DNA from 4 places in the Streptomyces sp. NPDC034084 genome. Region 1 is predicted to be linked to each of the others. Evidence: riboswitches for the same ligand, from Rfam matches in the RefSeq annotation. Region 1 holds a riboswitch; each other region holds the start of a gene.
What was found. Region 1 has a riboswitch for cobalamin ahead of ACZ51I_RS10920 (ABC transporter substrate-binding protein). Riboswitches for the same ligand answer to the same signal wherever they lie in the genome.
Positions count from the first base shown of each region.

Region 2: it holds a riboswitch for cobalamin, as region 1 does, so the genes downstream of both, ACZ51I_RS16345 (ribonucleoside-diphosphate reductase subunit alpha) here and ACZ51I_RS10920 (ABC transporter substrate-binding protein) in region 1, are expected to answer to the same signal.
Region 3: it holds a riboswitch for cobalamin, as region 1 does, so the genes downstream of both, cobN (cobaltochelatase subunit CobN) here and ACZ51I_RS10920 (ABC transporter substrate-binding protein) in region 1, are expected to answer to the same signal.
Region 4: it holds a riboswitch for cobalamin, as region 1 does, so the genes downstream of both, ACZ51I_RS00310 (cobalamin biosynthesis protein) here and ACZ51I_RS10920 (ABC transporter substrate-binding protein) in region 1, are expected to answer to the same signal.

Region 1 is NZ_JBVISK010000002.1:1,198,690-1,202,705, reverse strand. Features, by position in the region: gene ACZ51I_RS10935 (NAD-dependent epimerase/dehydratase family protein) at 1-324, shown strand, start outside; gene ACZ51I_RS10930 (ScbR family autoregulator-binding transcription factor) at 372-1,010, opposite strand; gene ACZ51I_RS10925 (cold shock domain-containing protein) at 1,435-1,617, shown strand; cobalamin riboswitch at 1,668-1,845, shown strand; gene ACZ51I_RS10920 (ABC transporter substrate-binding protein) at 1,926-2,996, shown strand; gene ACZ51I_RS10915 (FecCD family ABC transporter permease) at 2,993-4,016, shown strand, end outside.
Region 2 is NZ_JBVISK010000004.1:262,137-266,152, forward strand. Features, by position in the region: gene ACZ51I_RS16340 (ribonucleotide-diphosphate reductase subunit beta) at 1-373, opposite strand, end outside; gene ACZ51I_RS16345 (ribonucleoside-diphosphate reductase subunit alpha) at 373-2,739, opposite strand; cobalamin riboswitch at 2,870-2,992, opposite strand; gene ACZ51I_RS16350 (GNAT family N-acetyltransferase) at 3,047-3,547, opposite strand; gene mctP (monocarboxylate uptake permease MctP) at 3,636-4,016, opposite strand, start outside.
Region 3 is NZ_JBVISK010000005.1:403,401-407,416, reverse strand. Features, by position in the region: gene cobN (cobaltochelatase subunit CobN) at 1-1,378, opposite strand, end outside; cobalamin riboswitch at 1,419-1,555, opposite strand; gene ACZ51I_RS20345 (cobalamin biosynthesis protein CobG) at 1,631-2,860, shown strand; gene ACZ51I_RS20340 (precorrin-8X methylmutase) at 2,857-3,510, shown strand; gene ACZ51I_RS20335 (precorrin-2 C(20)-methyltransferase) at 3,507-4,016, shown strand, end outside.
Region 4 is NZ_JBVISK010000001.1:54,060-58,075, reverse strand. Features, by position in the region: gene ACZ51I_RS00310 (cobalamin biosynthesis protein) at 1-712, opposite strand, end outside; cobalamin riboswitch at 748-887, opposite strand; gene ACZ51I_RS00305 (hypothetical protein) at 1,015-1,236, opposite strand; gene ACZ51I_RS00300 (inorganic phosphate transporter) at 1,253-2,524, opposite strand; gene ACZ51I_RS00295 (alpha/beta hydrolase) at 2,890-4,016, shown strand, end outside.

The sequences.
Region 1 (4,016 bases):
GCGCTCTCGCCGGCGACCCGGCCGGGTCCGTACCACGTCGACCACCCCGAGCCCGTGCCGGTGGCGGAGCTGCTCGCGGCCGCCGAGCAGTTGGTCGGCGGTGCGGCGGACCGGCCCCGCGAGCCGGTGGTGGACATCGCCGGAGCCCGTGCGCTGCTGGCGGACCTTCCCTTCGCGCAACACCACCTCGACATGCTCGCGACCGACCACTGGTTCGCCGACGAGCGACCCTGGCGGGACCTGGGCTGTGACCCGGGGCCGGGCTTCAGGGCGGGCTTCGCCGGCCACCTGGCGTGGTACCGGGATCTCCTCGGCCGCTCCTGACGGCTTGCCCGCCCGGCCCGCCCGCCCGGCCGGATCCCCGCCCGCAGTCAGCCGAGGAGCGCGGTCACGGCCTGACTGCCCGCCGGGTCGAGCCCGGCGAGGGCCTCCGGGCCCGCCAGTGTCGGAAGCAGTGTGCCCCACAGGCCCGTGACGGTCCGGGGGGACAGCCATTCGCCGTTGTCCCTGCCGAGGGCCTCCAGGCCGATGGTGGCGGCCACGACCGTGCGGGCGAGGTCCTGCCGGCGCCCGGCACCGACGGCGAGCAGTCCCTCGTCGGCCGCCTCCGCGAGCCGCTGCTGCACACAGCTCTGCCACTCCTGGCGCAGAGTGAGATCCGTACGGGAGTCACCGGCGCAGCTGAGCCGGAATCCGGCGCGGACGACGACGTCCTCGCGGACCAGTCGGGCCAGCGCGTGCGAGGTGTCGACGAGGTTCTGCAGGGCGTTCGACACCTGTCCGTACACGAGGCGGGCGGCCCGGCGCAGGGTGCTGCGGGCCTCGTCCTCGACGGCGCCGGCGACGGCCGCCTTGTTCTCGAAGTGGAAGTGGAGCGCGCCGGGGCTCACGCCCGCTCCCGAGCTGATGGCGGACAGCGTGGCCAGGGCGTAACCGTGCCGGTCGAACTCCCCGGCCGCCGACCTGATCAGCGCGTCACGGGTGCGTGCAGCCCGCTCTTGTTTGGTCACCGATGGCTCCACGACTGTAAACCGACTGCTCGGTATTGTACGAGCGGAGGCCGCGCCTCGGTGCGCCGGCGTCGGGCCTCGACCGCGCGCTCCGGCAGGCCGAGGAGTCGGTGCGGCGCCCCGGCAGGTTCACGGCGGATCGCTTACCAGGGCGGCCGCGCCCGACCCGTGAGGAAAAGGGCGAGGCCCGCTGTCGGACACGGGGGATCTCCGACAGCAGGCCTCTGTTGAATATTCTACGAGATCGTCGGGAGTGGTTCGCCCCCCGCCGAGTACCTCCGCGGGACGCCGGTGGCGAAGGGTGCCCGGAAGGGGTACATCTCCCCTGAGACGCGGACACGGCCGCCGCCCGGCGCCGGGCACCCTCGACCGCGTCGCCGGTGACGACGAGGAGGTCGCGGTGGACGGCAGAAGCACAGGGTTCGTGCATTCCTTCAATCGTCTCGGCGGGTACGGCTTCGTCGTCCCCGTGGGCTCCGAGGAACAGGTGTACTTCAGCGCCGAGGACATCGAGGGCGAGGAGCGAACGGTCTCCGAGGGCCAGCAGATCTCCTTCGTCCTGGTCCTCGGCGAGGGCCGCTTCGAGGCGAAGGAACTGCGTCTCTGACACCGGCCGGGCCCCGGGGCGCGGCCGGCGCCCGGTGGTACTGTGCCGAGGCCAGTCGCACCTTTGTACGCACCTGAACGGGTACGTCCACGGGTCAGGGAATCCGGTGGGAGACCGGAACTGACGCGCAGCGGTGAGGGCGACGGGCGGAGCATCGGCCACTGGGCGGCACGACGGGCCCGGGAAGGCGCTCCGTCCGGCTGACCCCGAGTCCGAAGACCTGCTGGCGGCCCCGGCGGCACGCCGTCGTCCGGGGAGGACCGTACGACAGGCTCCGCGTATGAGCCGTGGCCGCAGAGGAAGTTCCCGTGCCGCTCGCACACCCCGTCCGCTCCGCCGTGCTCACCCTGGCCGGCGCCCTGCTCCTCACCACGACGGCGACCGGCTGCGGCGGTGGGCCCGCCGACGCGCCGGGGAAGGGCGCGGCCGCCCGGGCCGGGTCCCCGGAGTCCGGCTTCCCGGTGATCCTCGACGACGACTGCGGACGGCCGGTCCGGGTCGACCGCGCCCCGCGACGGGCCGTCGCCCTCGACCAGGGAGCGGCGGAGATCATGCTCTCCCTCGGCCTCGCCGACCGCATGGTGGGCACCGCCACCTGGACGGACCCGGTGCTCAAGGGCCTGGAGAAGGAGAACGCGAAGGTGCCCCGCCTCGCCGACCGCTACCCCTCCTTCGAGAAGGTCCTCGACGCCGAACCCGACTTCGCGGCCGCCTCCTTCGCGTACACCCTCGGCAAGGGCGGGGTGGCGCCCCGCGAGCGCTTCGAGCAGCTCGGCGTCCCCACCTACCTCTCGCCCACCGACTGCGTCGGCAAGGACAACGGCGGTGACGGCGACGGCGTCCGCACCCGGCCCCTCACCATGGACACGGTCTACGGCGAGATCCGAGACCTGGCCCGGGTGTTCGCGGTCCCCGAGCGGGGCGAGAAGCTCGTCGCCGGGCTCAAGGCCCGGGTGGCGAAGGCCACGGCGGCGGCCGACGTCACGGGCGCCACCGTCCTCTACTGGTTCTCGGACTCCAAGTCGCCGTACATGGCCGGCTGTTGCGGTGCGCCCGGGATCGTCAGCCACGCGCTCGGGGTGAAGAACGTCTTCGACGACACCCGTGAGGAGTGGCCCCAGATCAACTGGGAGACCGTCGCGGACCGCGACCCCGACGTCCTCGTGCTCGGCGATCTGACCCGCCGCTCGCAGTCGGCCGAGAGTGCCGCGAAGAAGATCGAGTTCCTGGAGTCCGACCCCGTCACCCGGAACATGACGGCGGTACGGCGCAAGCGGTACGTCCTGCTCAGCGGCCAGGCGATGAACCCCACCCTCCGTACCGTCGAGGGCGTCGAGAAGGTGGCGGCCGCGCTCCGCGCGTACGGTCTCGCGAAGTGACGGCAGGTGAGGGCGCGTCCCGCGAGGTGGTGGTACGCGCCGGTGTCACGGTGCTGCTGTGGGCGGCGGCCGGGCTCGCGCTCCTCTGTCTGTCGGTGGCCGTGGCCATCACCATCGGCCCGGCGGACCTCGGGGTCGGCGAGGTCGGGTCCGTGGTCGCCGCCCACCTCGGCGGCGGCGCCTCGGACCTCTCGCCGATCCGCGACGGGATCGTCTGGGACCTGCGACTGCCCCGTACCCTCCTCGCCGCCGTCTGCGGCGCCGGACTCGCCGTCTGCGGTGCGGTGATGCAGTCGCTCCTGCGCAACCCGCTCGCCGACCCCTTCGTCCTGGGCGTCTCCTCCGGCGCCTCGACCGGCGCCGTCGCGGTCGTCGTCCTCGGCGTCGGCGGAGGCGTCCTCTCCGTCACCGGCGGGGCGTTCCTGGGGGCGGTGGTCTCCTTCGCGCTGGTCCTGCTGCTCAGCCACACCCTCGGCGGCTCGACGGACCGGGTGGTGCTCGCGGGCGTCGCCGCGATGCAGCTCTTCTCCGCCCTCACCTCCTTCGTCGTGATGACCGCCGCCGACGCCGAGACGACCCGGGGCGTGCTCTTCTGGCTGCTCGGCTCGCTCTCCGGGGCGGGCTGGAGCGAGGTGTGGGTGTGCCTCGCCGTCCTCGCGGCGGCCCTGCTGATCTGCGGCGGGTACGGAAGGACCCTGGACGCCTTCGCGTTCGGGGAGGAGGCCGCCTCCGCGCTCGGCGTCGCCGTGGCGCGGACCCGGCTCGTCCTGCTCTGCGTCACCGCCCTCCTGACGGCCGCCCTGGTCTCGGCCGCCGGAGCGATCGGCTTCGTCGGGCTCGTCCTGCCGCACGCCGCCCGCGCCCTCGCGGGACCCGGCCACGTCCGCCTCCTGCCGGTCACCGCCCTGGCCGGGGCGGTGTTCCTCGTCTGGGCCGACACCCTCGCCCGCACGGTCCTCGACCCGCAGGAGGTGCCGGTGGGCGTGGTGACCTCGCTGATCGGCGTACCGGCCTTCGTCC
Region 2 (4,016 bases), on a different contig from region 1:
CGGCCGGGTCGGGCAGGTAGGTGTCGAGCAGCGTCAGATAGAACTGGACGTGGACCGCCTCCTCGAAGAGCTGACGGCTCAGGTACAGCCGTGCCTCCGGGGAGTTGATGTGCTTGTAGAGCGTCAGGACCAGGTTGTTCGCCACGATCGAGTCGCCCGTCGCGAAGAACGCGACAAGCCGGCCGATCATGTGCTGCTCACCGGGGGTGAGCTTGGCGAGGTCGGCGACGTCCGAGTGGAGGTCGACCTCCTCCACGGTCCAGGTGTTCTTGATGGCGTCCCGGTAGCGCTCGTAGAAGTCCGGGTAGCGCATGGGCCGGAGCGTGAGCTCGAAGCCCGGGTCCAGGAGGTTCTTCGTTTCGTTGGAGCTCATCACTGGCAGGCCTCGCAGGACTCGGGGTTCTCAAGGGAGCAGGCGATCGCGTCCGCGTCGGGGGCCGCCTGCTGGACGGGGATCGGGGTGGCGGCGGCGGTCGACGCCTGGGCGGCGCGGGCGATCCGGGTCGCCGGGCGGGAGCGCAGGTAGTACGTCGTCTTGAGGCCCTGCCTCCAGGCGTACGCGTACATCGACGACAGCTTGCCGATGGTCGGCGTCTCCATGAACAGGTTCAGGGACTGCGACTGGTCCAGGAACGGCGTCCGGGCGGCGGCCATGTCGATGAGGCCGCGCTGCGGGATCTCCCAGGCCGTGCGGTACAGCTCGCGCACCTCGGCCGGGACCCAGGTGAAGCCGGCCACCGAGCCGTTGGACTCGCGCAGCGCCTCGCGGGTCTGCGCGTCCCACACGCCGAGCTTCTTGAGCTCGTCGACGAGGTACGAGTTGACCTGGAGGAACTCGCCGGACAGCGTCTCGCGCTTGAACAGGTTGGAGACCTGCGGCTCGATGCACTCGTAGACGCCCGCGATCGAGGCGATCGTCGCCGTCGGGGCGATGGCGAGGAGGAGGCTGTTGCGCATGCCGGTGGACGCGATGCGCTCGCGCAGGGCCGCCCACCGCTCCGGCCAGTTGAGCTCGACGTCGTAGTGGTCGGGGTGCAGGACGCCCCGGGCGGTGCGGGTCTTGTCCCAGGCGGGGAGCGGGCCGTTGCGCTCGGCGAGCCCGGCGGAGGCCTCGTACGCGGCGAGCATGATCCGCTCCGCGATACGGGTGGACAGGGCGCGCGCCTCGGGGGAGTCGAACGGCAGCCGCAGCTTGAAGAAGACGTCCTGGAGGCCCATCGCGCCGAGGCCGACGGGGCGCCACTTGGCGTTGGAGCGGCCCGCCTGCTCGGTCGGGTAGAAGTTGATGTCGACGACCCGGTCGAGGAAGGTGACGGCCGTGCGGACGGTCTCGTCCAGGCGCTCCCAGTCGATGTCCGAACCGGTGACGAAAGCGCCGAGGTTGACGGAGCCGAGGTTGCAGACGGCCGTCTCGCCGTCGTTCGTGACCTCGATGATCTCGGTGCAGAGGTTCGAGGAGTGGACGACGGTGCCGGGCTCGGCGGTCTGGTTGGCCGTACGGTTCGAGGCGTCCTTGAAGGTCATCCAGCCGTTGCCGGTCTGGGCCAGGGTCCGCATCATCCGGCCGTACAGGTCGCGGGCCGGCATCGTCTTGCGGGCCAGGCCCGCCGCCTCGGCCTTGCGGTAGGCGGCGTCGAACTCCTCGCCGTACAGGTCGACGAGCTCGGGCACGTCCGCCGGGGAGAACAGCGACCATTCGGCGTCGGCGTTGACGCGGCGCATGAACTCGTCCGGGATCCAGTGCGCGAGGTTCAGGTTGTGCGTACGGCGCTGGTCCTCGCCCGTGTTGTCGCGGAGCTCCAGGAACTCCTCGATGTCGGCGTGCCAGGTCTCCAGGTAGACCGCGGCGGCGCCCTTGCGGCGGCCGCCCTGGTTCACGGCGGCGACGGAGGCGTCGAGGGTCTTCAGGAACGGCACGATGCCGTTGGAGTGGCCGTTGGTGCCGCGGATCAGCGAACCGCGGGCGCGGATGCGGGAGTAGGAGAGGCCGATGCCACCCGCGTGCTTCGAGAGGCGCGCGACCTGGTGGTAGCGGTCGTAGATGGAGTCCAGCTCGTCCTGGGGGGAGTCCAGGAGGTAGCAGGAGGACATCTGCGGGTGGCGGGTGCCGGAGTTGAAGAGCGTGGGGGAGGACGGCAGGTAGTCCAGGCGGCTCATCAGGCCGTACAGCGCGGCCACTTCGTCGAGGGCGCGGACCGAGTCGTCCTCGGCCAGGCCGCAGGCCACGCGCAGCATGAAGTGCTGCGGGGTCTCGATCACCTTGCGGGTGATCGGGTGGCGGAGCAGGTAGCGCGAGTAGAGGGTGCGCAGACCGAAGTAGCCGAAGCGGTCGTCGCCGGCCGGGTCGACGGTCGCGTCGAGGCGTGCCGCGTGCAGCGTGACGAACTCTGCGGTGCGGTCGGCGATGAGGCCCTCGCGGTGCCCGACGGCGACGGAGGCCGAGAAGGAGACGGCGCCCTGGCCGGCGGCCTCGTCGGCGATGGTGAGGGTGAGGAGCCGGGCGGCGAGCCGGGAGTACGCCGGGTCGTCGGCGATCAGGCCGGCGGCCGCCTCGGTGGCCAGCTCGCGCAGCTCCGCCTCGTCCGACAGGGCGCTGCGGCCGCGGAGCGCGGCGGCGGCGACCTTGCCGGGGTCGGTGTCCGGGAGGTCGGCGGTGAGATCGGTCAGGGTCCGCAGGAGTACGGTCCCGGGGCCGTCGGTCTCGATCGCTGCGGCCGGATCGGCGGGCGCGATGGTCACGTGGGGCTCTCCCTCGCTCGGCTCGGGGCCGCGGGCGGGAGGCGGGCAGGCGGGCACCCGTACGCGCGGGTGCGCCGCGTCCACCGGCCCACTCCGCGAGGCCCGGACGTCTGTGGCACCCGGAACGGACGGACCGGGCGCGCTGTCGGCAGGTCTTCGGACTCACCGCGTACGAAACCGCACGAAGCACACCGTTGCGGGACAGTTCCGGATTCGCGCCGGATTTCCCTGCGTCGACAGCGAGGACGAGCATACATGTGGGGGGCGCCGCTCGTGGCACCCCCCACATGTTGTGTCGGGTCGGGGGCTACAGCTCCAGGGCGTACGTCCGCAGCGCATGGCCCGGGACGGGCTCCCAGTCCCGCTCGGGGGTGCGGACGAAGCCGAGCCGCTCGTAGATCCGGTGCGCCGAGACCATCAGGCCGTCCGTGGAGAGGACCAGGCGCGCGCACCCGGGGAGGGCCGCCGCCCGGTCCACGCAGGCGCGTACGAGGGCTTCCCCGATGCCCCTGCCGCGGGCTTCCGGCGCGACCACGAGCATCCGGAACTCGGCCTCGCCCGGGACGGCGATGTCCGCCCAGGGGGTGCCGCCGTGGGCGAAGGTGACGCCGCCGGTGATGCCGCCCTCCGGGCCGACGGCGACGAGCACCTCGCTCTCGCGCGCCCGCCGGGCCGTGTCGCGGAGCACGTCCAGGTAGAAGTCGTCCTCGCCGTGCAGCAGCAGCCCGTCGTTCAGGTAGGTCAGCCCGGTGAGGTCACCGAATTCCTCGTACTCCTCGGGCCGTACCGCCCTGATCGTGAAGTCCATGGGAGGCAGTCTGCCTTCCCCGGGGGACGCGAAGGGGCCCGGGATCTCCTGGCGGAGGTCCCGGGCCCCGGTCGTGCGCGGTGCCGGATCAGTGCGTCGGGGTGCCGACCTCCGGGAGCTCGGTGCGGACTCCGGCGTCGCCCGCGTCCGCCGTGTAGTCCTCGGGGGAGGTCTCGTCGACGCCCTCGGGGGCGTTGACGGCCTTGAGGACGAAGGTCAGGACGACGGTGACGACGACGTTGAGCACGAAGGCGGTGAGGCCGATGTAGCCGATCTCGCCGATGCCGGGGATCTCGGCGGCCGAGCCGCCGAAGTGCTTCTGGGTGGGGCTGGCCACGCCGTAGGCGGCGGCCGTGCCGTAGACCATGCCGACGGCCCAGCCGGCGAGCAGCGCCCAGCGGTGGAACCAGCGGGTGAAGAGACCGCCGACCAGGGCCGGGAAGGTCTGCAGGATCCAGATGCCGCCGAG
Region 3 (4,016 bases), on a different contig from region 1:
GGACGATGTCGCCCTCCGGGTTGCGGGAGCGGTCCAGGAACATCTCGCCGGGCGCCGGGCCCCAGTGCTCCTCGACGTGCGTCCGCAGCTCCTCGGGGAGGGTCGCGTACCAGCGCTTGTAGTCGGCGGCCGGGATGCGGACCGGGTTCTTCGCGAGCTGCTCCTCGGTCAGCCAGTCCTGGTCGTGGCCGCCGGCCTCGATGAGGGCGTAGATCAGCTCGTCGCCGTCGCCGGAGACGAGGCCGGGGAGGTCCTCGACGGGGCCGAAGTCGTAGCCCTCGGCGATGAGACGGCGGAGCAGGGAGACGGCGGAGGCGGGGGTGTCGAGGCCGACCGCGTTGCCGATGCGGGAGTGCTTCGTCGGGTACGCGGAGAGGACGAGCGCCAGCTTCTTCTCGGCGTTCGGGATGTGGCGGAGCCGGGCGTGCCGGACGGCGATCCCGGCGACGCGGGCCGCGCGCTCGGCGTCCGCGACGTACGCGGGCAGACCGTCGGCGTCGATCTCCTTGAAGGAGAACGGGACGGTGATGAGCCGGCCGTCGAACTCCGGGACGGCGACCTGGCTGGCGGCGTCCAGCGGGGAGAGACCCTCGTCGTTCTCCTCCCACGCCGATCGCGAGCCCGTCAGGCACAGCGCCTGGAGGATCGGCACGTCGAGCGCGGCGAGCGCGCCCGCGTCCCAGGCCTCCTCGTCGCCGCCGGCCTGCGCCTCGGCCGGCTTGGTGCCGCCGGCCGCGAGGACGGTGGTGACGATCGCGTCGGCCCCCTCCAGTACGGAGATCAGCTCAGCCTCGGGGGCGCGCAGGGACGCCACGTACAGCGGGAGGGCCCGCGCGCCGGCGTCCTCGATCGCCCCGCAGAGGGCGTCGACGAAGGCGGTGTTCCCGCTCATGTGGTGGGCGCGGTAGTAGAGCACGGCGACGGTCGGGCCGGTCTCGTTCCGTACGGTCCGCTCCAGCGGGCCCCAGGTGGGCGCGGCGGCCGGGGCCTCGAAGCCGTGGCCGGTGAGCAGGACGGTGTCGGAGAGGAAGCGGGCCAGCTGCTCCAGGTTGGCCGGGCCGCCGTGCGCCAGGTAGGCGTGCGCCTCGGTGGCGACGCCGATGGGGACGGTGGAGGTCTCCATCAGCTGGGCGTCGGGGGCCTGTTCGCCGCTGAGCACGACGACCGGCTTTCCGGCGGCGAGGACCGTGTCCAGGCCCTCCTGCCAGGAGCGGACCCCGCCGAGGAGGCGGACGACGACCAGGTCGGCGCCGTCGAGCAGGGCGGGGAGGTCGGCGAGCGGGAGCCGGGAGGGGTTGGCGAAGCGGTACTCCACCGGACCCCCGGCCGCGCGGGCGCTGAGCAGGTCGGTGTCGGAGTGCGACAGCAGCAGGAGCATGGTGGGCTCAGGCCCTTCCTCGGGGTTGTCCGCGCCCCGGGTGGTCGTATGGACGGCAGGAGTTCCTGACTCACCCGCGCCGTCGCCGGCTCGGGCTCACAGTGGCGGGACCGCGCCGGATTCTCACCGGGCTTCCTCCCCGGGGTCCTGGGACCCCATGCCGCTCTGCATCCTAGATCGTGCCGTCCCCGGGCGGAGGGGCCCGGAGGGTCGACCGGATCACACTCGGTGGCCGCCCGGTTCCCCGTCGGTATGCTCGCCGCCATGCCGCCCACCCCACCCCCGACGCCCGAACCGGGCGAAGCTCGTATACGGGACCGTGGCGACGCCTGCCCCGGGGCGCTGCGCCTGCACCCCGCCGACGACGGCCGCCTGGCCCGACTGCGCCTGCCCGCAGGGCGACTGACGACGCATCAGGCCGAGGTTCTGGCCCGCGCCTCCGAGTCGCTCGGCGACGGACGGATCAGCATCACCTCGCGGGGGAACGCGGAGCTGCGCGGCCTCGGCGAGAGCTGCGGTGCGGAGCTCGCGGCGCTCCTGGCCGGCGCGGGGCTGCTGCCCTCCCCCACCCACGAGCGCGTCCGCAACATCGTGGCCTCGCCCGGCGCGGGACTCGACGGACTCGGTTACGCGGACGTGCAGTTGTGGGCGCGCGCCCTGGACACCGCCCTGTGCGCGGAACCCCGGGCCGCGTCCCTTTCGGGCCGGTTCCTGTTCGTCCTGGACGACGGACGCGGGGACGTCGCCGGGCTCGGCGGAGATGTGAGCTTGGTCGCAGGACGGGACGGCTCCGTCCTGCTGGGGCTCGGCGCCCGGTCCTTCCGCCTCGCCGCCGCCGATGCCGTGCCCGCCGCCCTCGCCGTGGCCCTCGCGTTCCTCGACGCGGCCGGGGCCGCCGGGAACGGGGCCTGGCGGCCGCACGAGCTGCCCGACGAGCACGTACCGGACTGGGCCGCGACCCTCGCGCGGGCCGGGATCACGGCGGAGCCCGTACCCGCACCGCCGCTGCCCGCGTCCCCGCCGCCCGCGCCCGGCCCGCTCGGCGACGGCGCCCTGCACGTCCTCGCCCCGCTCGGCCGGCTCACCGCCGCGCAGCTGCGGGCCCTGGCCGACGGGGCCGGCGAGCTGCGGCTCACGCCCTGGCGCGGGGTGGTCGTCGTCGGGGCCCGCGCCGACCGGCTGCCCGACCTGGAGACGTACGGCCTGGTCACCCGGCCCGACGTGCCCTCGGTCGGGGTCAGCGCCTGCACCGGGCGGCCCGGCTGCGCCAAGTCCCTCGCCGACGTACGGACGGACGCCGGCCTCGTCCGCCGGGGGGGCCTGCCCGTCCACTACTCCGGGTGCGAGCGCCGCTGCGGGCACCCGCACGGCACCTGGGTCGACGTCCTCGCCACCGGCGACGACACCTACCTGGTGGACGGCGTCCCCACCCCCCGTACCTCCCTGCCCGAAGCAGTGACCACGGCCCGCACGACGAGATGAGCGAGAGCACCAGGATGTTCGACTACGAGAAGGACGGGACGGAGATCTACCGCCGGTCCTTTGCCACGATCCGCGCCGAGGCGGACCTGGCGGCCCTGCCCGCCGACGTCGCCCAGGTGGCGGTCCGGATGATCCACGCCTGCGGCATGACCGACCTCGTGCAGGACATCGCGTACTCGCCCCGGGTCGTCGCGGCCGCCCGCGCGGCCCTGGAGGCCGGTGCGCCCGTCCTCTGCGACGCGCAGATGGTCGCCAGCGGTGTCACCCGCAAGCGGCTGCCCGCCGACAACGAGGTGCTCTGCGCGCTCTCCGACCCGGCCGTGCCGGGCCTCGCCGCCGAACTCGGCACCACCCGCTCCGCCGCCGCCCTCGAACTGTGGCGGGACCGCCTCGAAGGCTCCGTCGTCGCCATCGGCAACGCGCCGACCGCCCTCTTCCACCTCCTGGAGATGGTCGCGAAGGGCGCCGGGAAGCCCGCCGCCGTCCTCGGCATACCGGTGGGCTTCATCGGCGCCGCCGAGTCCAAGGACGCGCTGGCCGAGAACGCCCTCGGCCTCGAGTACCTGGTCGTACGGGGCCGGCGCGGCGGCAGCGCGATGACGGCCGCCGCGATCAACGCCCTCGCCCACGAAGCGGAGATCCAGAAGTGACCGGAAAGCTGTACGGGGTCGGGCTCGGGCCCGGCGATCCGAACCTGATGACCGTCGCCGCCGTGAAGGCGATCGCCGAGGCCGACGTCATCGCCTACCACTCCGCCCGGCACGGCCGCTCGATAGCCCGCTCCATCGCCGCCGAGCACATCCGCGAGGACCACGTCGAGGAGCGGCTGATGTACCCGCTCACGGTGGAGACCACGGACCACCCCGGCGGCTACCGGGGCGCCCTGGACGACTTCTACGAGGAGGCCTCGGCCCGCCTCGCCGCCCACCTCGACGCCGGCCGCACGGTCGCCGTCCTCGCCGAGGGCGACCCGCTCTTCTACGGCTCGTACCAGCACATGCACAAGCGGCTCGCCGACCGCTACGACACGACCGTCATCCCCGGCGTCACCTCGGTGAGCGCCGCCGCCGCCCGGCTCGGCGAGCCGCTGTGCGAGGCGGAGGAGGTCCTCACGATCATCCCCGGCACCCTGCCGGAGGACGAGCTGACGGCCCGA
Region 4 (4,016 bases), on a different contig from region 1:
CCCGCCAGGCCCGTACGGCTCCGCGCGGGTTCCCGCCGGCGACCGTCGCGAGGGCGGCGGTCAGCCGGGCCCCGGGCCAGCCGGCCAGGTCGTCGAGGCGGGCCGAGGCCCAGCCGTACCTCCGGTACCGGGGGGACTTGTGGCCGACCATGGCGTCCAGGGTGTTGACGGCGCGGAAGCCGACGAGCCCCGGCACGCCCGCGACGGCGCCCCAGAAGAGGGCACCGACAACGGCGTCGGAGGTGTTCTCGGCGACGGACTCGACGACCGCGCGGGCCATCGCGGGACCGTCGAGGGAGTGCGGGTCGCGTCCGCACAGGTGCGGCAGCCGTTCCCGGGCGACCTCCAGGTCCCCCGCGGCGAGCGCTCCGCCGATGGCGCGGGCCTCGCGCCCCAGGGTCGTACCGCCGACGACGGCCCAGACGGCGGCGGCGGTGAGCGCGACGGATCCGGCGCGGCTGCCCCGTACCGCACGCGCGGCGAGGGCGCCCGCCGCGACGGTGCCACCCGCGCAGACGGCGGTGTGCAGGGCGCCCCAGCCGCGGTGGTCGCGCCACAGGGCCCGTTCGACCCGGCCGGCCGCGCGGCCGAAGGCGGCGACGGGGTGCCCTCGGCGGGGGTCGCCGACGAGCAGGTCGACGGCGAGGCCCGCGGCCGCGCCGTACGCGAAGACACCGGGGGCTCGGGAAAGTCTGGGGCTGCGGCCGGGCATGGCGCTGTGTCCTCACTCAGGGTCCGCGCCCTGGATCGACGTGACCGGCGGCGAGAGTTCCTGACTCCCGGACCCTTCGGATCCGGTCACAGTGGCGGGACCGCGCCGGATTCGCACCGGACTTCCTCTACTGCCTCCGTAATGGCCTCGGCAGTCCACCACGGCCCGAGAACAGCCGTCAACTCACCCTTGACCTGCACCGTGTCACTGTGCGAAGCACCACAGACACGGCGCCGGAAAGACGGCGGCCGGGCGGCCCGCACCCGAAGGTGCGGACCGCCCGGCCGAGGTACCGGGGACCGTCAGGCGACGATCAGGTAGATGCCGTACGCCACGGCCGTCAGGCACAGGGCGAAGCAGGCGTAGGCGCCGGTGCGGGCCAGGGCGGCGGAGCCCCCCTGGGCGGCGGCCTGTTCCTGCTTGGAGAGGCCGATGACACCGAGGGTGAAGAGGCCCACGAGGGCGACGGTCGCCACGAGGCTGACTCCGAAGACGGAGCCGAGGGCTGCCCAGTCGATCTTCATGCTTGGTTCCAGTTCCTTAGACCGCGGCGGCGGGGGCCGGGGGAGCGGCCGGGTCCGTGGGGACCGGCGCGGGGATGGTGGCCTTCAGGTCCTCGTCCGTGACGGCGGCGACGGAGCCGGCCGGCGGCGGGGTGACGGCCGCGATGGCGGTGGTGACGACGCCCGCGGGCTCGCCGTCGCCGTCGAGGTCGTCGGCCGTGACGTTGTGCTGGTCGACCGGCTTGCGGCGGGAGAGCGTCCAGATGACGCCCGAGCCGGCGACGAGCAGGACCGCGACGGCCACGATGCCCCAGGGGCCCTGTTGGGTGAGGAACTCGGCACCGGCGCCGACCAGGCCGGCGGCGGGCAGCGTCAGACCCCAGGCGACGAACATCCGGGTCGCGGTCGACCAGCGGACGACACCGCCCTTGCGGCCGAGACCGGCACCCATCACGGCACCCGAGCAGGACTGGGTGGTGGAGAGGGAGAAGCCGAGGTGCGAGGAGGCGAGGATGACCGTGGCGGCGCTGGTCTGGGCGGCGAAGCCCTGCTGCGGCCGGAGGTCGGTGAGGCCCTTGCCCATGGTGCGGATGATGCGCCAGCCGCCGAGGTAGGTGCCGAGCGCGATCGCCAGACCGGCCGAGACGATGACCCACATCGGGGGGTTCGAGCCGGGGGCGAGGACGCCGCCGGTGACCAGGGCGAGGGTGATGATGCCCATCGTCTTCTGGGCGTCGTTGGTGCCGTGGGCGAGGGAGACGAGACCGGCGGAGGCGATCTGGCCGACCCGGTAGCCCTTGGCGGTGTGCTTCTCGTCGGTCTTCGCGCCCAGCTTGTACGTGAGCCTCGTGGCGAGCATCGCGGCGAGACCCGCGACGATCGGCGCGGCGACGGCCGGGATGAGGACCTTGGTGACGATCGTCGGCGCGTTCACGGCGGACCAGCCGGCCGACATGACCGCGGCGCCGATGAGGCCGCCGAAGAGGGCGTGCGACGAGCTGGACGGCAGCCCGAGCAGCCAGGTCAGCAGGTTCCACAGGATGGCGCCCACGAGCGCCGCGAAGATCACTTCTGTACGAATGCCCTCTTCGTTGATGATCCCGCCGGAGATCGTCTTGGCGACCTCCACGGACAGGAACGCGCCGACGAGGTTGAGCACGGCGGACATGGCCACCGCCGTCTTGGGCTTGAGTGCACCGGTCGAGATGGTCGTGGCCATCGCGTTGGCGGTGTCGTGGAAACCGTTCGTGAAATCGAACACGAGAGCTGTCACGACCACAATGGCGAGCAGCAGCGTGATGTGTTCCATTTACCCAGGCAATCGTTTGACGTCAGTGGCTCGTCGAACGTAAGCAACCTGGGTGAACGGAAGATGAACTGGGGCGGGCGGCGTGGTGTCCCTATCCGGTGTCAAGAGATTCCGCTTCTGGCCGTCGAGCCTCCCCTGTCCACGATGCGGTCACCCGACGACCGCCGCGAGCCCCGTCCTCCCGGGGTCCGGCCGCCCCGCCCCGACCCCGTCCCCGCCCGCCGGGTCCGCTCCCTGGACAGGACCGTCCGACCGGGCGACCCCGCCGAGGAGACCCACGTCACTCCCCGGAGCTGTGCTCCGGTCTCGGTCCGGCCGGACCGTCCGGTGGCAGAGCCGCCCCGCCCTGGCCGACACTGGTGGGCGTGCGCCCGGCTACAGCGACGGCAGCGGCCGTCACCACCCTGATCGGTGTCGGCGCGGCCGCGATCGCGGCCGGCCGGTACGCCAGCGACGTCGCCCTCAAGGCCTCGTCCGGAAGACCCCTGCCCGGAGACCCCGGACTCACCGTGCACGCCACGGGGCCCGAACGGATCACCCTCACCCGCAGCCTCGCCTCGCTGCGCCCCGGGACGTACGGGATGGACGGCCCCGGCCTGCACGCCGTCCTCGGCCCCGTCCTCGACCGGGTCCCGCACACCGCCGACACCGTCGTCCGCCGCCTGGAGCGGGTCGAACTCGGAGCCCCCGGACCCGGCGCCCGCGTCCGGCTCACTCCTCAGCTGCACCGGGGCACCCCCCTCAGCGCCCTCGGGCTCGCCCACGAGGACGTCGAGATCCCCGGCGAACTCGGCCCCCTGCCCGCCTGGCTCGTACCCGGCCCCCGCACCACCTGGGTGATCGCCCTGCACGGCCTCGGCACCACCCGCGAGCACCCGCTGAACGTCGTCCCCTTCTTCCACCGCCGCAAGATCCCCGTCCTCGTCCCCGCCTACCGGGGCGACGACGGAGCACCCGCCTCTCCGGACGGTCTCGCCCACCTCGGCGACTCCGAGTGGCGGGACGTCGACGCCGCCATCCGCTACGCCGTCCGGCGCGGCGCCCGGAACGTCGTCCTGCACGGCTGGGGGACCGGCGCGACGATGGCCCTGCGCGCCGCCGCCGCATCGGGCGTGCGCGACCGGATCAGCGGACTCGTCCTCGACTCCCCGGTCCTCGACTGGGAGGCCACCCTCCGCAACCTGGCGGCGGCCCGGCACGTTCCCGGAGCCCTCCTCCCGCTCGCCGTCCGCGCCGCCCAGGGCAGGACCGGCCCGCACGACGACCTCCTGGAGACCGTCTCGGAGCCGGACGCCCTGCGCGTCCCGGTCCTCCTCTTCCACGGCCCCGACGACACGATCGCCCCCTGGGAGCCCTCGGTCGAACTCGCCGCCCGCCGCCCCGGCCTGGTCAGGCTGCAGACCGTGAAGCACGCCCCGCACGCCTCGATGTGGAACGCCGACCCGCTCCGCTACGAGGAGTCCCTGCGCCGCTTCCTCACCCCGCTGTTCTG